Regions from separate parts of the Pseudomonas paraeruginosa genome, predicted to be linked through region 2. Evidence: riboswitches for the same ligand, from Rfam matches in the RefSeq annotation. Region 2 holds a riboswitch; the other holds the start of a gene.
The links. A riboswitch is a leader RNA that binds a small molecule or an ion and turns the genes downstream of it on or off. The one in region 2 is predicted to bind cobalamin.

Region 1 (10,294 bases), 1.8 Mb from region 2:
GGATATTGTATACGAACGCTTGGCGCGTGCCGCTGCCGGTTGGCGCCTTCTGCGCAGGCGTGTTGGTCGGCCCCAGTGGGCCTCCGTGGCGCATGTTTCGCAGGGCGAAACGCTCTTCCGGAAAGTTCGCGGAGAGGCTGGACAATAGAAAATTAGCTTGCTAATAATTCGCTCGCTCATGTATTTCGGGGCGTCCGCGATGGCCAAGCCTTCTTTCCTTTCCTCCGACCTGGTCCAGGTGCTGCTGTGGCCGCGCCTGCACGAACTGCAGTTCGCGGTGAAGGCCCTGCTGGCCGGCGGGTTGGCCCTGTACCTGGCCTTCAGCCTGGAACTGGAGCAGCCGCAATGGGCGCTGATGACCGTGTTCGTGGTCAGCCAGCCTTATAGCGGCATGGTCCTGGCCAAGGGCATGTTCCGCCTGATCGGCACCTGCGCCGGTGCGCTGGTGTCGATCGGCATGGTCGCGCTCTATGGCCAGGCGTCGCTGCCGTTCCTCCTGCTGATGGCGCTCTGGCTGGCGTTCTGCACCGCTGGCGCGTCGCTGCTGCACAACCATGCTTCCTACGGTTTCGTCCTGGCCGGCTACACCGCGGCGATCGTCGCCCTGCCGGCCAGCGCCGATCCGGCGACGGTGTTCGACCAGGCGGTGGCGCGCTGTTCGGAGATCGGCCTGGGGATCCTCTGCGCGGCGCTGGTGAGCATCCTGCTCTGGCCACGGCGCCTGGAGCAGCAATTGGCGACCCAGGGCAAGGCGGCCTGGGAGGCCGGCCTGCAGGCGGGCGCGGCGGAGCTGCGCGGCGCCAGCGAACGCGGCGAACTGCTCGCGGCGCTGGGGCGGATCGCCGCGGCGGATGCCCAGCGCGACCATGCCTGGTTCGAAGGCGCGCTGGGTCGCGCCCGTTCCCAGGCCCTGCGCGTGCTCGGCCTCGACCTGCTCGGCCTGCTGCGCGCGGCGCGCAAGGTGGCGCGCGAGCGGAGGCTGCTCGATCCGGCCAGCGCGCATGCGTTGCAGCCCTGGCTGGAGGAGGTGGAGACGCTGCTGCGCGAGGGCCGCCGGGGCGAGTTCGAGAGTTGCCGGCGGCGCCTGCACGCCGTGCTGGACCTCGCGCACGGGCAACTGCACCTGTGCCTGGTCTGCCTCGAACGCTTGCTGGCCGAGGCGGGGGAGGCCGGGCGCAGCGTCGAGGCGCTGGTCTATGGCGAACCCACGCGCCAGGCGCCGGGCGCCATCGCCTGGCATCGGGACATCGAGCGCGGCGTGCTGTTCGGCCTGCGCAGCGCCCTGGCGTTCCTCTGCGTGGCCGCCTTCTGGCTGGCCAGCGCCTGGCCGAGCGGGTTGGGCGCGGTGTCGATCACCGGGGTGGTGCTGAGTCTCTTCGCCAGCCGCGACAACCCGGCCCAGGCTGGCCTCAACTTCCTGCGCGGGATCCTCCTGTCGATCCCGCTGGCCGGTTTCGTCGCGCTGTTCTACCTGCCCGGCGTCGACGGCTTCCCGCTGCTCTGCCTGGGCCTGGGCGTGCCGCTGTTCTTCGCCGCGCTGTGCGTGAACCGGGCGAGCCTGGCCGGGATCGCCTCGCCGTTCTGCATCTTCTTCGTGAAGAACGTCGCGCCGAGCAACAGCATGAGCTACGACCTCGCGCACTTCCTCAACAACGCCCTGTCGACGGTGCTCGGCGTGGCCTTCGCCGTGCTGGTGTTCAACCTGGTCAGCCTGCGGCCGGGCGAGCGCCATTACCGGCGCATGCTGCAGGCGACCCTCGGCGACCTGGCGCGGCTCACCCTGCGTTCGCCGGCGCAGGCCGAGGCCTGGTTCGGCGGGCGCACCGCCGATCGCCTGATCCGCCTGGCACAGCGCTACGACCGTTTGCCGGAGGGGCGCCGCCAGCCCTGGTCGGACGGCCTGATGGGACTCGATTTCGGCGACGAGCTGCTCTATCTGCGGCAATGCCTGGAGCAGGTCCCGGCGCCGCTGGCCGAGGCCCGCGACCGCTACCTGCGGCGCCTGCGCCTGGCGCTGCTGCGCGACGGCCCGCGGGCCGACCGCGAGCATGCCCTCGACCCGCCGACCGCGCGCCTGCTCAAGGCCCTGGCCGCCAGCCCGCTGGCCGGCAGCGAACGCGGCGAGCTGGCCGGCGCCGCGCTGGTGCAGTTGCAGGTCACCTGGCGACAGTGGTGCCGCAGCCATGCCCCGGCCGGGACGGCGCTGCGCGCGGACCCGCTCCCCGGAGCGGGGCGCTAGTTCTGCGGTGGCCGCCCACATTGACCGCGCAAGCCCCGAGCCACTAAGCTGCGCGCCTTGCGACAGGTGCCCCGCAAGGGGTGAAACAGGGAAGCTGGTGCGTTCCGTCGGAACCAGGCCAGCGCTGCCCCCGCAACGGTAGGCGAATCAGACAGCCGCTTCATGACCACTGTGCTCCGGCATGGGAAGGCGCGGCTGGAAGCGTCCAGCGCTTCGCTCGCGAGCCCGGAGACCGGCCTGACGCACCCACGGCATCGCGGAGGGCGCTGTCGGACGTCTCCTGCCGTCGCTTCGTCCTCCGTCTGCCTCAACCCAGGTCGCGCGGGTGAGAGCGACGGAGCAGCGCAGAGCATGAACAGAGTTTTCCTGACCCCGGCAGCCGTGGCGCTGTGCGGCGCGTCTTCCCTGAGCCTGGCCGAGCCGGTCAGCCTCGACGACCAGGTGGTGACCGCCACCCGTACCGCCCGGACCGCCGCCCAGAGCCTGGCGGCGGTGAGCGTCATCGACCGCGCCGAGATCGAGCGCAGCCAGGCGCGCAGCGTGCCGGAGCTGTTGCGCCAGGTACCCGGCGTGTCGCTGGCGAACAACGGCGGTTTCGGCAAGAACACCACGCTGTTCCTGCGCGGCACCGAGTCCGACCATGTGCTGGTGCTGATCGACGGCATCAAGGTCGGCTCGGCCAGCGCCGGCCTCACCGCGTTCCAGGATTTGCCGGTGGAGCTGATCGAGCGCATCGAGGTGGTGCGCGGGCCGCGTTCCAGCCTGTACGGCTCGGAGGCCATCGGCGGGGTGATCCAGATCTTCACCCGGCGCGGCGACGGGCAGGGCGCCAAGCCGTTCTTCTCCGCCGGCTACGGCACCCATCACACCCTGGAGGGCAGCGCCGGGGTCAGCGGCGGCGCTGGCAACGGCTGGTACAGCCTCGGGGTGAGCAGCTTCGATACGGCGGGCATCAATACCAAGCGCGCCGGTACCGGGGGCGATGAGCCTGACCGCGACGGCTACCGCAACCTGTCCGGCAACCTGCGCGGCGGCTATCGCTTCGACAACGGCCTGGAGCTCGACGGTACCCTGCTCAGGGCCAAGTCGCACAACGACTATGACCAGGTCTTCGGCAATTCCGGTTTCAATGCCAACGCCGACGGCGAGCAGAACCTGGTTGGCGGCCGCGCCCGCTTCACTCCGCTCGATCCCTGGCTGGTGACCCTCCAGGCCGGGCGCAGCGAGGACAAGGCCGATGCCTATCAGGATGGCCGTTTCTACTCGCGTTTCGATACCCGTCGCGACAGCCTGTCCTGGCAGAACGACCTGACCCTGGCCGAAGGCCATGTGCTGACCCTCGGCTACGACTGGCAGAAGGACGAGATCGGCAGCAGCGAAGCCTTCAGCGTCGACTCGCGGCTGAACAAGGGCTGGTTCGCCCAGTACCTCGGCCAGCACGGCCGCCAGGACTGGCAACTGAGCCTGCGCCGCGACGACAACCAGCAGTTCGGCGTGCACGACACCGGCAGCGCCGCCTGGGGCTACGCGCTGAGCGACGCGCTGCGCTTCACCGTCAGCTACGGCACGGCGTTCAAGGCGCCGACCTTCAACGAACTCTACTACCCCGACTACGGCAATCCCGACCTGGACGCCGAGACCTCGCGCAGCCTGGAGGTCGGCCTCAGCGGTACGCACGCGTGGGGACACTGGGCGGTGAATGCCTACCGCACCGACGTCGACGACCTGATCGGCAACGATCCACGCCCGGCGCCGGGGCGCCCCTGGGGGCAGCCGAACAACATCGACCAAGCGCGCATCCGCGGCGTCGAACTGGTCCTCGGCAGTCAGTGGCTGGGCTGGGACTGGAACGCCAACGCGACCTTCCTCGACCCGCAAAACCGTTCCGGCGGCGTCAACGACGGCAACGAGCTGCCGCGCCGGGCGCGGCGGATGTTCAACCTGGAGCTGGACCGGCGCTTCGAGCGTCTTTCGCTGGGCGCCAGCGTGCATGCCGAAGGCCGACGCTATGATGATCCGACCAACAAGGTGCGCCTGGGCGGCTACGCCACCCTCGACCTGCGCAGCGAGTACCGGCTGAACGACGAATGGCGCCTGCAGGGCCGGATCGCCAACCTGTTCGGTGCCGACTACGAAACCGCCTATGGCTACAACCAGCCCGGCCAGGCGGTCTATCTCAGCGTGCGCTACCAGGCCCTGTGAGGCCCGGTATTTCGAATCAACGAGGCGGCGGGCGAGATCCCGTCGCCGCAAGGAGTGATCGACGATGAACGAATCCCCCGAGAAGGACCAGCGCCACCGCGAGCGGATGGAGCGCAAGAAGGCCGTGGTCGACGAGAAGATCGCCCAGGCCCGCGACGAACGCGGCGTGCTCCTGGTGCATAGCGGCAACGGCAAGGGCAAGAGCAGCTCGGCCTTCGGCATGGTCGCGCGGGCCCTGGGCCATGGCATGAAGGTCGGGGTGGTGCAGTTCATCAAGGGCGCCGCCACCACCGGCGAGGAGGCCTTCTTCCGACGCTTCCCCGAGGAAGTCAGCTACCACGTGATGGGCGAGGGTTTCACCTGGGAGACCCAGGACCGCCAGCGCGACATCGCCAAGGCCGAGGAAGCCTGGAAGGTCGCCGCGCAACTGCTGGCCGACCCGGCCATCGGCCTGGTGGTGCTGGACGAACTGAACATCGCCCTCAAGCACGGCTACCTGGCGCTGGACAGGGTCCTGGCCGACATCCAGGCGCGCCCGGCCATGCAGCATGTGGTGGTGACCGGGCGCGGCGCGCAGCCGGGGATGATCGAGGCCGCCGACACGGTGACCGAGATGGGCCTGGTCAAGCACGCGTTCAAGGCCGGGATCAAGGCGCAGAAGGGAGTGGAATTCTGATGCCGGCGTCGTGCGCGGGGGCGTTCCATCCATGACCCAGGTACGCTGTCCGGCCCTGCTGGTCGCCGCTCCGGCCTCCGGCCAGGGCAAGACCACCGTGACCGCCGCCCTGGCCCGCCTGCATGCGCGCCAGGGGCGGCGGGTGCGGGTGTTCAAGTGCGGGCCGGACTTCCTCGACCCGATGATCCTCGCCCGCGCCTCCGGTGCGCCGGTCTACCAGCTCGACCTGTGGATGGTCGGCGAGGCCGAAGCGCGACGCCTGCTGGCCCAGGCCGCCGGCGAGGCCGAGCTGATCCTCATCGAAGGGGTGATGGGCCTTTTCGATGGCAACCCCTCGGCGGCCGACCTGGCGCGACGCTTCGACGTGCCGGTGCTGGGGGTGATCAACGGCGCGGCGATGGCCCAGACCTTCGGTGCGCTGGCCTACGGCCTGGCGCATTTCCAGCCGGACCTGCCGTTCTCCGGGGTGCTCGGCAACCGCGTCGGCAGCCAGCGCCACAGCGACATCCTGCGCGATTGCCTGCCGCCCGGCATGCGCTGGTTCGGCGGTCTGCCGCGCTCGGCCGAATTCGAACTGCCGAGCCGCCACCTGGGCCTGGTCCAGGCCGAGGAACTGGCCGATCTCGATGCGCGCCTGGACGCCGCCGCCGACGCCTTGCGGGCCAGCGCCGAGACCGACCTGCCGGAACCGGTGACCTTCGAGGTGCCCGCCCCCGCGACGCTGCAACGCAGCCTGGAGGGCGTGCGCATCGGTGTGGCCCGCGACGCCTCGTTCGCCTTCCTCTACCAGGCCAATCTCGACCTGCTGCGCGAGCTCGGCGCCGAACTGCTGTTCTTCTCGCCGCTGCAGGACCAGGCGCTGCCCGCCGTGGACAGCCTGTACCTGCCAGGTGGCTATCCCGAACTGCACCTGGGGCGCCTGCAGGACAATCGCGCCATGGCCGAGGCGATCCGTGCCCACCATGCGGCCGGCAAACCGCTGCTGGCCGAGTGCGGCGGCATGCTCTACCTGCTCGACTGCCTGGAAGACGCCGACGGCGAGCGCGGCGAACTGCTCGGCCTGCTGCCGGGCCGGGCGCGCCTGCAGAAGCGCCTGACCGCGCTGGCCCTGCAGGAGGTCGAACTGCCGGAAGGGCGCCTGCGCGGGCATACCTTCCATCACTCGACCCTCGACTGCGCCGTCGAGCCCCTGGCCCGTGGCGTCTGCCCGAACGGCCGGAGCACGGCGGAGGCGGTGTACCGCCTGGGCCGGCTGACGGCTTCCTATATCCATTTCTACCTGCCTTCCAACCCGCAGGCCGCCGCCGCGTTGCTGGCGCCTGCGCGAGACGCCGACTGACATGTCCGATTCTCCCCACGCTTTCAGCGCCGCCGAGCGTGCCGCCGTCTACCGGGCCATCGCCGAGCGCCGCGACATGCGTCACTTCAGCGGCGGCGCCGTGGCGCCGGAGCTGCTCGCGCGGCTGCTGGAGGCCGCGCACCAGGCGCCCAGCGTCGGCCTGATGCAGCCCTGGCGCTTCATCCGCATCAGCGACCCGGCACTGCGCCGGGCCATCCACGGGCTGGTCGAGGAGGAGCGCGGGCGCACCGCCGAGGCGCTGGGCGAGCGTTCCGATGAATTCATGCGGCTCAAGGTCGAAGGGGTGCTGGATTGTGCCGAGCTGCTGGTCGCCGCGCTGATGGATGACCGCGAGCGTCATGTGTTCGGCCGTCGGACCCTGCCGCAGATGGACCTGGCGTCGCTCGCCTGCGCGATCCAGAACCTCTGGCTGGCCAGTCGCGCCGAGGGCCTGGGGATGGGCTGGGTGTCGCTGTTCGATCCGGCCGCGCTGGGCGAACTGCTCGGCCTGCCGCCCGGCAGCGAAGCGGTGGCGCTGCTCTGCCTGGGCCCGGTGGCGGAGTTCTACCCGGCGCCGATGCTGGCGCTGGAGGGCTGGAGCGAACCGCGTCCGCTGGCCGAGCTGGTCTACCAGAACCGCTGGGGCGAGCGAGCATGAGCGCACTGCTGGGTATCCTCGGCGTGGCGCTGGATGCGCGCTTCGGCGAGCCGCAGGGCTGGCACCCGCTGGTCGCCTTCGGCCGCCTGGCCGATCGCCTGGAGCGCCGTTTCAACCGCTCGCGCCTGGCCGGCGAGGGCGACCCCGGGGTCGGCTGGCGCAGCCACGGGGTGAGCGCCTGGGTCCTCGCGGTGCTGCCACTGACCCTGCTGGCCTGGGCGCTCGCTGAAATTCCCTACCTCGGCTGGCTGGTCCAGGCCCTGGCGCTGTACGCCGCGCTCGGCCTGCGCAGCCTCGGCGAGCACGCCGAACCGGTGGCGCTGGCCTTGCGCGCCGGCGACCTGGACGAGGCGCGGCGACGTGTCGGCTACATGGTCAGCCGCGATACCCGCGAACTGGACCAGGCCGGGGTCGCCCGCGCGGCCACCGAATCGGTGCTGGAGAACGGCAGCGACGCGGTCTACGCCGCGCTGTTCTGGTTCGCCGTGGCCGGCGCGCCGGGGGTGGTGCTGTATCGCCTGAGCAATACCCTGGACGCCATGTGGGGCTATCGCAACGCGCGCTTCGAGCGCTTCGGCTGGGCCGCGGCGAAGATCGACGACATCCTCAACTACCTGCCGGCGCGCCTGGTGGCGCTGACCTACGCGCTGCTCGGCGGTACCCGCCAGGCCCTGCGCTGCTGGCGCGAGCAGGCGCCGCAATGGGACAGCCCCAACGCCGGCCCGGTGATGGCCGCCGGCGCCGGTGCGCTGGGCGTGTCCCTGGGCGGCGCGGCGATCTACCAAGGCGAGCTGCACCAGCGGCCGCTCCTCGGCAGCGGCCCGCAGCCGCAGGGCCGCGACATCTATCGGGCGCTGGCGCTGGTGCGCCAGGGCGTACTGCTCTGGCTGCTGGTGCTGGCCGGACTCTGGGCCATGGGGTGGCTGCATGCTTGAACACGGAGGGCGGTTGCGCGAGGCGGCGCGCCGCTACGACATTCCGCTGGCGGACTGGCTGGACCTGTCCACCGGTATCGCGCCCTGGCCGTTTCCGCTGCCGGCGATCCCCGAGCAGGCCTGGACCCGCCTGCCGGAGAGCGACGACGGCCTGGAAGCCGCCGCCTGCCTCTACTACGGCGCCGAACAGGTAGTGCCGCTGGCCGGCAGCCAGGCGGCGATCCAGGCCCTGCCACGGCTGCGGCGGGGCGGGCGGGTCGGCGTCCTGTCGCCGTGCTACGCCGAGCACGCCCACGCCTGGCGCCAGGCCGGACACCTGGTACGGGAGATCGGCGAGGCCGAGGTCGAGCCCTATCTCGACAGCCTCGACGTGCTGCTGGTGGTCAATCCGAACAACCCCACCGGGCGGGTCTTCGAGCCCGCCGAGCTGCTGGCCTGGCATGCCCGCCTGCAACGTCGCGGCGGCTGGCTGCTGGTCGACGAGGCGTTCATGGACTGCACCCCGCAGTCGAGCCTGGCGGCCTGCAGCAACCGGCCGGGACTGATCGTGCTGCGCTCGTTCGGCAAGTTCTTCGGCCTGGCCGGTGCGCGGCTCGGCTTCGCCCTCGGCGAACGGCCGCTGTTGCAGGCGCTGGCCGAGCAGCTCGGTCCGTGGACGGTCAATGGTCCGGTGCGCCATGTGGCCCAGAGCGCCTTGCGCGACCGCCAGCAGCAGCGCCAGCAGCGCGAGCGCCTGCTGGCCGCCAGCCAGCGCCTGGAGGAACTGCTGCGCCGCCATGGCTGGCCGCCGGCGGGCGGCAGCGCGTTGTTCCAGCGCCTGGTCGATCCACGTTGCGCGGCGTTGCACGACCACCTGGCGCGGCGCGGCATCCTCACCCGCCAGTTCGAGCAGCCGGCCAGCCTGCGCCTCGGCCTGCCCGCCGACGAGGCCGCCTGGGCCCGGCTCGATGCCGCGCTGCTCGGCTTCAAGGAGCCTGCTCATGAGTGATCGCGGACGGACCCTGATGGTCCAGGGCACCACCTCGGACGCCGGCAAGAGCACCCTGGTGACCGCGCTGTGCCGCTGGCTGGCCCGGCGCGGCGTCGCGGTGGCGCCGTTCAAGCCGCAGAACATGGCGCTGAACAGCGCGGTCACCGCCGACGGCGGCGAGATCGGCCGCGCCCAGGCGGTGCAGGCCCAGGCCTGCCGGCTGGCGCCGCACACCGACATGAACCCGGTGTTGCTCAAGCCGAACACCGACATCGGCGCACAGGTGATCATCCATGGCCGCGCGGTGACCAGCATGGACGCCGCCGCCTACCACGACTACAAGCGCGTGGCGATGGAAGCGGTGCTGGCCTCCCATGCGCGTCTCGCCGCCGCCTACCGGGTGGTGATGGTGGAGGGGGCCGGCTCGCCGGCGGAGATCAACCTGCGCGCCAACGACATCGCCAACATGGGCTTCGCCGAAGCGGTGGATTGCCCGGTGATCCTGGTCGCCGATATCGACCGCGGCGGGGTCTTCGCCCACCTGGTCGGCACCCTGGAACTGCTCTCCGACTCGGAGCGGGAGCGGGTCAGGGGCTTCGTCATCAATCGCTTCCGCGGCGACATCGCCCTGCTGCAACCCGGCCTCGACTGGCTGGAGGCGCGCACCGGCAAGCCGGTGCTCGGCGTGCTGCCCTATGTCAGCGACCTGCACCTGGAGGCGGAGGACGCCATCGATACGCGCCAGGCGGCCAAGACCGGGCCGCGCCTGAAGGTGGTGGTGCCGGTGCTGCCGAGGATCAGCAACCACACCGATTTCGATCCGCTGCGCCTGCACCCCCAGGTCGAGTTGAGCTTCGTCGGCCCCGGCCAGGCGCTGCCGCCGGCGGACCTGATCGTTTTGCCCGGCTCGAAGAGCGTGCGCGCCGACCTCGCGGCGCTGCGCGAGCGCGGCTGGGACGAGGCGATCCTCCGCCACCTGCGCTACGGCGGTCGCCTGCTGGGGATCTGCGGCGGCCTGCAGATGCTCGGCGAGCGCCTGCACGATCCGCTCGGCCTGGAAGGCGCGGCCGGCAGCAGCGCTGGCCTCGGCCTGCTGGCGCTGGAAACGACCCTGGAAGCGGACAAGCAACTGCGCAACGTACAGGGCCGCCTGAGCCTGGAGGACGCGCCGCTGTCGGGCTACGAGATCCATGCCGGGGTCACCCGTGGCGAGGCCCTGGCGCGGCCGGCGGTGGTGCTCGACGATGGCCGCGCGGATGGTGCCCGCAGCGTCGA
Region 2 (10,294 bases):
CGCAGCTCCATGCCGGGGGTGTAGTAGCCTTCTTTCGGATTGCCTTCGCGGTCGACGCCGAGATCGCCGGTGACGATCCCGCGGACCACGCCGTTCTCGTCGATCAGCGCTTCCTGGGCGGCGAAGCCCGGGTAGATCTCCACGCCCAGGCCTTCGGCCTGCTGGGCCAGCCAGCGGCAGAGATTGCCCAGGGAGATGATATAGTTGCCCTCGTTGTGCATGGTCTTGGGCACGAAGAAGTTGGGCACCTTGGTGGCGCTCTCGGCGCTCTTCAGGACGTAGATGTCGTCGCCGCTCACCGGAGTGTTGAGCGGTGCGCCGAGTTCCTTCCAGTCGGGGAACAGTTCGTTCAGCGCGCGCGGCTCGAACACCGCGCCGGAGAGGATGTGGGCGCCCACTTCGGAACCCTTCTCGACCACGCAGACGCTGATCTCTTGACCGGCTTCGGCGGCCTTCTGCTTCAGTCGGCATGCGGCGGACAGACCGGCGGGGCCGGCGCCGACGATGACGACGTCGAATTCCATGTATTCGCGTTCCACAATCGATCTCCTACTCAAGGCTCACGGTATCTGTTTATTGGTGGCTGTGATCTTTCCCTGATCAGAGCGGGCGCATTATATATAGCTGCATGGGCAGGTCCAATACAAACGTTTGTTTGAATTCTTTGGAAGCCTGATAGAATCGGCATTCGAGGGGGGAGAACCACCCTTTTGCCGTATTGACCGAAAAGGGTGATCCGGTCAAGATACGGGCGGTTTTGCGGTCGCTGTCTAGCAGAGTGTCGGTTTCCGGCCGGCGAGCATCACCGGCCAGGCCTGTCTGGCGACATCCTTATTCACCGGAGAATAACGAGGAATCCATGAAGGTTCTTGTAGCAGTCAAACGAGTGGTCGACTACAACGTCAAGGTCCGCGTCAAGGCGGACAACTCCGGCGTCGACCTCGCCAACGTCAAGATGTCCATGAACCCCTTCTGCGAAATCGCCGTGGAAGAAGCCGTGCGCCTGAAAGAGAAGGGCGTGGCTAGCGAGATCGTCGCTGTCTCCGTCGGCCCGACCGCCGCCCAGGAGCAACTGCGCACCGCGCTGGCGCTGGGCGCCGACCGTGCGATCCTGGTGGAGAGCAACGACGAGCTGAACTCCCTGGCCGTGGCCAAGCTGCTCAAGGCCGTGGTCGACAAGGAACAGCCGCAACTGGTGATCCTCGGCAAGCAGGCCATCGACAGCGACAACAACCAGACCGGCCAGATGCTCGCCGCGCTGACCGGCTACGCCCAGGGCACTTTCGCCTCCAAGGTCGAGGTCGCTGGCGACAAGGTCAATGTGACCCGCGAGATCGATGGCGGCCTGCAGACCGTCGCGCTGAACCTGCCGGCCATCGTCACCACCGACCTGCGTCTGAACGAGCCGCGCTACGCGTCGCTGCCGAACATCATGAAAGCCAAGAAGAAGCCGCTGGACGTGGTGACCCCGGACGCCCTGGGCGTTTCCACCGCTTCCACCGTGAAGACCCTGAAGGTCGAGGCGCCGGCTGCGCGCTCCGCTGGCATCAAGGTCAAGTCCGTGGCTGAACTGGTAGAGAAACTGAAGAACGAGGCGAAGGTAATCTAATGGCTATCCTGGTTATCGCTGAGCACAACAACGCCGCCCTGGCGGGCGCTACCCTGAACACCGTTGCCGCTGCCAAGGCCATTGGCGGCGACATCCACGTGCTGGTCGCCGGGCAGAACGTTGCCGCCGTGGCCGAAGCCGCCGCCAAGGTCGAGGGTGTCTCCAAGGTGCTGGTCGCCGACAACGCCGCCTACGCCCACCAGCTGCCGGAAAACGTCGCGCCGCTGATCGCCGAGCTGGGCAAGGGCTACAGCCATGTGCTGGCCCCGGCCACCACCAACGGCAAGAACTTTCTGCCGCGCGTCGCCGCGCTGCTGGACGTCGACCAGCTCTCCGAGATCGTCGAAGTGGTCAGCCCCGACACCTTCAAGCGTCCGATCTACGCCGGCAACGCCATCGCTACCGTGCAGTCCTCGGCTGCGGTCAAGGTGATCACCGTGCGTACCACCGGCTTCGACGCCGTCGCCGCCGAAGGCGGTTCGGCTGCCGTCGAGCAGGTTTCCGGCCCGGCCGATGCCGGCAAGTCCGCCTTCGTCGGCGAAGAGCTGGCCAAGTCCGACCGTCCGGAACTGACCGCTGCCAAGATCGTGGTCTCCGGTGGCCGCGGCATGCAGAACGGCGACAACTTCAAGATCCTCTACGCCCTGGCCGACAAGCTGGGCGCCGCCGTCGGCGCCTCCCGCGCCGCGGTCGACGCCGGTTTCGTGCCGAACGACATGCAGGTCGGCCAGACCGGCAAGATAGTCGCCCCGCAGCTGTACATCGCGGTGGGTATCTCCGGTGCCATCCAGCACCTGGCGGGCATGAAGGACTCGAAGGTGATCGTCGCGATCAACAAGGACGAAGAGGCGCCGATCTTCCAGGTCGCCGACTACGGCCTGGTCGCCGACCTGTTCGACGCCGTGCCGGAGCTGGAAAAGGCCGTCTGAGCCTGATTCCAAGCCGAGAAGACCCGCTCTCCGGAGCGGGTTTTTTTATGCCTGGGCTGCGCCGCGTGACCCTTTGGTCACGATTCCTGTCTTCGGCCCGCCCAAGCGGAGGTGTCTCATTTACAATGCGCGACGTCTCTAGCTCCTGAATGTGCTTTTCCGGCATCTAGCAACCGAGGTTTTCATGATCATCAAACCGCGCGTGCGTGGCTTCATCTGCGTCACTACCCATCCGGCAGGCTGCGAGGCCAACGTCAAGCAACAGATCGACTACGTCGAGGCCAAGGGCCCCGTCGTCAACGGACCGAAGAAGGTCCTGGTCATCGGTTCCTCCACCGGCTATGGCCTGGCTGCCCGCATCACCGCCGCGTTCGGTTCCGGCGCCGATACCCTCGGGGTGTTCTTCGAGCGTCCGGGCAGCGAGAGCAAGCCTGGCACCGCCGGCTGGTACAACTCGGCGGCCTTCGAGAAGTTCGCCCACGAGAAAGGTCTGTACGCGCGCAGCATCAACGGCGACGCGTTCTCCGACGAAGTGAAGCGGCTGACCATCGAGACCATCAAGCGCGATCTCGGCAAGGTCGACCTGGTGGTCTACAGCCTGGCTGCGCCGCGCCGTACCCATCCGAAGACCGGCGAAGTGTTCTCCTCGACCCTCAAGCCGATCGGCAAGTCGGTCAGCTTCCGTGGCCTGGACACCGACAAGGAAGTGATCAAGGACGTGGTCCTGGAGGCGGCCAGCGACCAGGAAGTCGCCGATACCGTTGCGGTGATGGGCGGCGAGGACTGGCAGATGTGGATCGACGCGCTGCTCGAGGCCGACGTGCTGGCCGACGGCGCGAAGACCACCGCGTTCACCTACCTGGGCGAGAAGATCACCCACGACATCTACTGGAACGGCTCGATCGGCGCGGCCAAGAAGGATCTCGACCAGAAGGTCCTCGGTATTCGCGACAGGCTCGCCCCGCTGGGCGGCGACGCGCGGGTCTCGGTGCTCAAGGCGGTGGTGACCCAGGCCAGTTCGGCGATCCCGATGATGCCGTTGTACCTGTCGCTGCTGTTCAAGGTAATGAAGGAGCAGGGCACCCACGAAGGCTGCATCGAGCAGGTCGATGGCCTGTACCGCGAGAGCCTGTACGGCGCCGAGCCGCGCCTCGACGAGGAAGGCCGCCTGCGTGCCGACTACAAGGAACTGCAGCCGGAAGTGCAGTCCCGCGTCGAGGAACTGTGGGACAAGGTGACCAACGAGAACCTCTACGAGCTGACCGACTTCGCCGGCTACAAGAGCGAATTCCTCAACCTGTTCGGTTTCGAGGTCGCTGGCGTCGACTATGAGCAGGACGTCGACCCGGACGTGCAGATCGCCAACCTGATCCAGGCCTGAAGCCTGTATCCGAGCCGTCCCCGCGACGGCTCCCGCTCCCCCGGACCGGCGCCCCAGGCGCCGGTTCGCGTTTTCAGCGACCGGCCACCTGGGCGTTCCGTACGCCGTCGAGGAAGGCCAGGTAGTGCTGCGCGGTTTCCTCCGGGCGCTCGACCATCGGCACGTGTCCGCAGTTTTCCATGATCACCACGCTGGGCCGCTTCAGCAGCGGATGCATCACCTCGATGCTGGAGACATCCAGCACGCGGTCGCGGTCGCCCCACAGCAGCAGGGTCGGCGCCTCGATCTTCGGCAGTTCCGGCTCCAGCGGGATGTAGCGCTGGCGCAGTTGTTCGAATATCTGCGCGTTGAACGCCGAGGCAGCTACCGCGCGCTCGCCGAGGTAGCGCTTGAGCGGCGCCGGCAGCGGCGGTTGCTGGACGAACACGAAGTCGAGCAGCTTCTGGAAGTCTTCCGGCTGGCGTACCACCAGGGGATTCTCGCCGCGCTCCAGGCCCTCGAACAGTTCGCTCTTGCGTGCCGGCATCACCCCGGCGTTGTCGATCAGCGCCAGCGATAGCACCTGTTCCGGATGGCGCGCCGCGTAGAGCGCGGCGATGTGCCCGCCCATGGAGTTGCCGGCCAGGTGCAGGCGGCGCACGCCGATGGCGGCGGCGAAGTTGGCGACTCGCTCGGCCTGGGTGCCGACGTCGTAGCTGGCCTGTTGCGGCTTGCTGCTGTCGCCGAAGCCGGGGAGGTCGAGGGCGACCACATGGTAGCGCTCGGTCAGTGGCCGGGCGAAGCGCAGCCAGTTGTCCTTGTCGGCGCCGAAGCCGTGGATCAGCAACAGGGTCGGGTTCTTCTCCGAGCCGCCTTCCAGGTAGGCGATCTCAAGGTTGTCGACCTGCACGCTGTGTTCGCTGAGACCGGCGAGACCGCGCTCGACGGTGCGTACGCTGGCGAGGAGGGTAGCGGGGACGAAGTAGAGGACGCCGGCGGCGACCGCCAGCAGCAGGAGCAGACCGAGGAGGAATCGTTTCATGGGTGTCCGAGGGCTTCAGGAAAAAAGGGGCCAGCGCTGAACGCTAGCCGGGCCGGCCCGCTGTCGCAAGCCTTGCGGCGAGTCCAGGCGCGCTGCCGGCGGTCGGCGCCGAACCCGAGGCCGGCGGTTCATTCGCCGGCTCGATAGAGGTGTCTATGCCCGGCGCGGTACAGCGAGGAGTCGGCGAAGCCTTCGGCGGCCAGCACCTCGCCGACCAGGATCAGCGCGGTGCGGCGGAAATGCCTGGCGGCGACCTTGGGCAGGATGTCGGCGAGGGTGCCGCGAACCTGTTCCTGGTCCGGCCAACTGGCCCGGTGGATCACCGCGATCGGGCAGTCGGCGCCGTAGTGCGGCAGCAGTTCCTCGACGATCTTCGCCAGGTGGGCGACGCCCAGGTGGATCGCCAGGGTCGCCCGGTGCCGCGCCAGGTCGCCCAGGCTCTCGCCTTCCGGCATCTTCGTGCGCGCGGCGTAGCGGGTCAGGATCAGCGTCTGGGACACCTCGGGCAGGGTCAGCTCGCAGCCGAGCAGGGCGGCGCAGGCGGCGGTGGCGGTGACCCCGGGGACGATCTCATAGGGGACGCCGAGTTCGCGCAGGTGGCGGATCTGCTCGCCGATGGCGCCGTACAGGGACGGATCGCCGGAATGCACGCGGGCGACGTCGAGGCCGCGGCGATGGGCTTGCGCGAGTAGCTCGACGATCTGTTCGAGGTTCAGCTCGGCGGTGTTCACCACCTGGCCGGCCTGGTGTCCCTCGAGCAGCGCTTGCGGAACCAGCGAGCCGGCGTAGAGGATCACCGGGCACTGGCGGATCAGGCGCTGCCCCTTGACGGTGATCAGGTCGGGGTCGCCGGGACCGGCGCCGATGAAATAGACGGTCATGGGAGTTCTCGTTCGGTGAAAGGGTGTGCCAGGGCGATGCTCGCCCGGTCGTCGCTGCGTTTCGCCCCGAGCAGATCGGCGCGACCGCCGCCCAGGCGTTCGGCCAGGGCCAGGGCGGCGGCCTCGGCGACGCTGGAGCAGCCGGTTTCGCGCAGCGCGACGGCGGAGGGACTGAGCAGGCGCGGCTCGTAGTCGAGCAGGGCGGCGGGCGCCAGGAAATCCACGGGGCGTCCGAGCATCGTGGCCAGCTGCCGCAGGCCGGGTTCGTCGCGCTTGCCGTCGATGCTGGCGAGGGCGTCCAGCTCGGCCAGGGTGTGCCCGTGTTCGGCCAGGGTTCGCTCCAGCAGCGCGCGCAGATGCCTGGCGCTACAGCCTCGGCGGCAGCCGATGCCGGCGATCAGCAGGCTGGGGGTGGGCAGGGGCATGCGCGGACCGGAGGAAGTGGAAGGGGAGACACTATGGACCCGCGACCGGCAAGGGTCGCGGGTGGAAGGAGGTCAGGCGTCGACACCGGCGCGGTTGCGCCGGAACAGCCAGGCAGCGGCCAGGCCGAGGGCGGCCCAGAACAGCGCATTGCTGACCAGCGAGGCGATCACGAAACGTTGGGCCAGGGCTGCCGGCGCCAGGCTGGCGTGGACCTCGGGCTGCGGCGCGCCGAACAGGTGCGGCAGCGCCAGCAGCGCGGCGCCGACAAGCTTTAGCGGCCAGTTGCCGCCGAACGCCAGCAGGGCCAGGCCCACCGCGGTGGCGGCTGCGGTGGCGATCCACCAGTACTGGCGTTGCACCAGGTCGGCCGCGGCGGTTCCCGGCAGCTCCGGCGGCAGGCCCAGCGACGGCGCAAGGCAGAACACCGCGTAGCCGGCCAGGCCCCAGAGCAGGCCCTGCCAGGTCCGGCCCGGCGCGCGCAGGGTGAACAGGCCGGCGAGCATCAGGGCGAAGCCGACCGCCACCACCAGGTTGCCGCCGGTGGTGGAGAGGGTACGCTGCCAGCCGTTCTCCGGCTCCCAGGCCTCCTCGTCGTGAACATGGGCGGCGACGCCGGGAGCATGTTCGTGGGGCTGGGCCGCGACCGGCTCGCTGTTCTCGTAGGTCTCCGCCTCGAGGATCAGCGGGGTGACCCAGAGAATCTGCAACAGTGACAGCAGCAGGGCGGCGAGCAGGCCGGCGAAGCCGGCGGTCTGGGCGATGCGTTTGATCATCGGAAGTTCTCGCGCGCTCAGTGGCAGGGGAAGCCGGAGCTGTGCCGGGTGTCGTGGGCGGCGTTGTGCACCGCGTCGATGTGCGAGAAGCCGGCGAAGTACACCAGCAACGCGCCGAGCAGGCCGGCGCCGATGGCCAGGCTCAGTCGCTTCGACAGGGAGATGGTGGCGCTGGCGTGCGCCAGGGTGCTGCTCGACATGGTGCGTTCCCTCTGGATTGGCTGGACTTGCAGAGGCGTACGCACGAGGAACGGGACCGGATGGCCCGCTTCACGCTTGCGCCCGCCCACCGCGGGTGAATCAAACGAAAGGTTCCAGGCCGGTCTCCGGGCTCGCGCGATGCGCTTACCGTTGCGGGGGCAGCGCCGGACTGGCTCGAAGAGCGTCACCGGCTTCCCGTTTCACCTCGTGCGCGCCGGCACGAGACACCTGGGACAACCCGCCTAGGACAGCATGAAGGCAGACCGGGCGTCAACCGGCCCGATTGACCCTGGCCGGCGCACTGCGTAGCCTTGCCGGTTCGAGGTTCCTCGCCGGCGACGGCGGGGCTAAGAGGGAACGCGGTCGATGCCGCGGCTGCCCCCGCAACTGTGAACGGCGATCGTTCCCCAATGCCACTGCGTGACGCGGGAAGGCGGGGAACCGGCGGCGACGCCAGACCGTGAGCCAGGAGACCTGCCTCGTCGATCCCGCGGTGCGATGCGCGGGGGACAAGACTTCCATACAACCGGGCGGGGTGATCCGGTGGCGAATCCGTTGCGCGGCCAGCGTCCGCGCCACTCGTCCGCATGCCCGCCGAGCTGAACAAGGGCTGCCCATGAAAACCCTGGCGAAACTCCCCGTCACGATCGTCACCGGCTTCCTCGGTGCCGGCAAGACCACCTTGCTCCGGCACATGCTGGACCACGCCGAAGGCCGGCGCATCGCGGTGATCGTCAACGAGTTCGGCGAACTCGGCATCGACGGCGAGATCCTCAAGCAATGCTCCATCGGTTGTAGCGAGGAGGAGGCGCAGGGCCGGGTCTTCGAACTGGCCAACGGCTGCCTGTGCTGCACCGTGCAGGAAGAGTTCTTCCCGGTGATGCGCGAGCTGGTGGCGCGCCGCGGCGACCTTGACCAGATCCTCATCGAGACCAGCGGCCTGGCCCTGCCCAAGCCGCTGGTGCAGGCCTTCCAGTGGCCGGAAATCCGCAACGCCTGCACGGTCGACGCGGTGATCACCGTGGTCGACAGCCCGGCGGTGGCGGCCGGCACCTTCGCCGCCCATCCCGAGCAGGTCGACCAGCAACGCCGCCAGGACCCCAACCTCGACCATGAATCGCCGCTGCACGAACTGTTCGAGGACCAGTTGGCCAGCGCCGACCTGGTGATCCTGAACAAGGCCGACCAGCTCGACGCCGAGGCCCTGGCGCGGGTCCGCGCGGAGATCGCCGGGGAGCTGCCGGCAGCGGTGAAGATCGTCGAGGCGAGCCGGGGCGAGCTGCCGCTCTCGGTCCTGCTGGGACTCAACGCCGAGGCCGAGCTGCACATCGACCGCCGGCCCACCCATCACGACCACGAAGGCCACGAGGACCACGACCACGACGAGTTCGACTCCTTCCACGTCGATCTCCCCGAGGTGGAGGAAGCCGCGCTGCTCGAGGCCCTCGGCGAGCTGGTGGAGCGTCACGACATACTTCGCATCAAGGGGTTCGCCGCCATTCCGGGCAAGCCCATGCGCCTGCTGGTGCAGGGTGTCGGCAAGCGTTTCGACAGGCACTTCGATCGCCAGTGGCTGGCCGGCGAGAACCGCCGTAGCCGCCTGGTGGTGATCGGCCAGGAACTGGACCAGGCGGCCATCGCCAACGAGCTGCGCACCGCGCTGGCCTGACCCGTGATCTCCGGGCCGGGGCCGGCCAGCTAGCGCCTGCCTCCAGGCCTCCCGCCTCCTATCGGTGGAACGCCCATGCACCTGTTGCGCACCCAACCCGGCGGCTTCGTCCCCGACGACGGCATCGCCCACCTGGCCCAGACTCCCGCTGAGCTGGTGATCCTCTGCAGCGGCGATTCGCACCTCGCATTGCTGGCCGAGGCTGCCCGGGAGTTGCCGGACGACTACCCGAGCCTGCGCCTGGCCAATCCGATGCAATTGCAGAACCACGCCTCGGTCGACCTCTATGTCGACGAGGTGCTGCGGCATGCGCGGGTGATCCTGCTTTCGCTGCACGGCGGCATCGGCTACTGGCGCTATGGCGTCGAACAACTGGTGGCGTTGGCCGGGCGCGGCTGCGTGCTGATCCCGGTGCCCGGCGACGACCGCCCCGACCCAGAGCTGAGCGCCCTCGGCAACCTGCCGGCGGAGCAGGCCGAGCGCTTCTGGCAATACCTGCGCCAGGGCGGCCTGGAGAACGCCGGGCAGTTCTACCGTTGCCTGGCCAATCAGTGCCTGGGTCGCGACTACGCCTGGCGCGAGCCGCAGGCACTGCCACGGGTGGCGCTGTTCCATCCACGGCATGCCGAGGCGACCCTGGAACACTGGCGTGCCGACTGGCAGGCCGGGCGTCCGGTGGCCGCGTTGCTGTTCTATCGCACCCACCTGCAGGCGGCGAACACCGCCTTCATCGCACGCTTCTGCGAACGCCTTGCGGCACAGGGGCTGAACCCGCTGCCGATCGCGGTGGCCAGCCTGAAGGAAGGTGCCTGCCTGGCCCAGGTGGAAGACTGGCTGGCGCGCAGCGATGCCGCGCTGATCGTCAATACCACCGGCTTCGCCCAGTCCAATCCGGAAGCGCCCGAACTGCGTCCGTTCCGCCGCGACGTGCCGGTGTTGCAGGCGATCTGCTCGCTGGACAACCGCCCGCTCTGGCAGGACAACCCACAGGGCCTGGGCCCGCGCGACCTGGCCATGCACGTGGCGCTGCCGGAGCTGGACGGGCGCATCGTCACCCGGCCGATCAGCTTCAAGGGCCTGGCCTGGCGCAGCGAGCGCAGCGAGAGCGACGTGGTCTGCTACCTCGCCGACGATGAGCGCATGGACTTCGTCGCCGAGCTGGCGCGCCGCTGGGCCGAACTGGCGCGCAAGCCCTGCGCGGAAAAGCGGGTGGCGCTGGTGTTGGCCAACTACCCGACCCGCGACGGGCGGATCGGCAACGGCGTCGGCCTGGACACCCCGGCGGCGGCGCTGAACATCCTCCGTGCCTTGCGCCAGCAGGGCTATCCGGTCGACGGCCTGCCCGCCAGCGGCACCGAGCTGATCCGCCAGTTGCTCGGTGGCGTCAGTAACGACCTCGACGAC

Region 1: linked by a shared signal. The riboswitch ahead of btuB (TonB-dependent vitamin B12 receptor) and the one ahead of cobW (cobalamin biosynthesis protein CobW) in region 2 are both predicted to bind cobalamin.

Annotation. Positions count from the first base shown of each region.
Region 1 is NZ_CP020560.1:3,967,458-3,977,751, reverse strand. Features, by position in the region: gene B7D75_RS18800 (FUSC family protein) at 200-2,239, shown strand; cobalamin riboswitch at 2,287-2,494, shown strand; gene btuB (TonB-dependent vitamin B12 receptor) at 2,591-4,441, shown strand; gene cobO (cob(I)yrinic acid a,c-diamide adenosyltransferase) at 4,506-5,117, shown strand; gene B7D75_RS18785 (cobyrinate a,c-diamide synthase) at 5,149-6,456, shown strand; gene bluB (5,6-dimethylbenzimidazole synthase) at 6,458-7,114, shown strand; gene cbiB (adenosylcobinamide-phosphate synthase CbiB) at 7,111-8,049, shown strand; gene cobD (threonine-phosphate decarboxylase CobD) at 8,042-9,037, shown strand; gene B7D75_RS18765 (cobyric acid synthase) at 9,030-10,294, shown strand, end outside.
Region 2 is NZ_CP020560.1:2,170,144-2,180,437, forward strand. Features, by position in the region: gene B7D75_RS10415 (electron transfer flavoprotein-ubiquinone oxidoreductase) at 1-539, opposite strand, end outside; gene B7D75_RS10420 (electron transfer flavoprotein subunit beta/FixA family protein) at 860-1,609, shown strand; gene B7D75_RS10425 (electron transfer flavoprotein subunit alpha/FixB family protein) at 1,609-2,538, shown strand; gene fabV (enoyl-ACP reductase FabV) at 2,723-3,919, shown strand; gene B7D75_RS10435 (alpha/beta fold hydrolase) at 3,993-4,940, opposite strand; gene cobM (precorrin-4 C(11)-methyltransferase) at 5,069-5,821, opposite strand; gene B7D75_RS10445 (cobalamin biosynthesis protein) at 5,818-6,246, opposite strand; gene B7D75_RS10450 (CbtA family protein) at 6,319-7,020, opposite strand; gene B7D75_RS10455 (CbtB domain-containing protein) at 7,038-7,220, opposite strand; cobalamin riboswitch at 7,321-7,468, opposite strand; cobalamin riboswitch at 7,527-7,717, shown strand; gene cobW (cobalamin biosynthesis protein CobW) at 7,838-8,890, shown strand; gene cobN (cobaltochelatase subunit CobN) at 8,966-10,294, shown strand, end outside.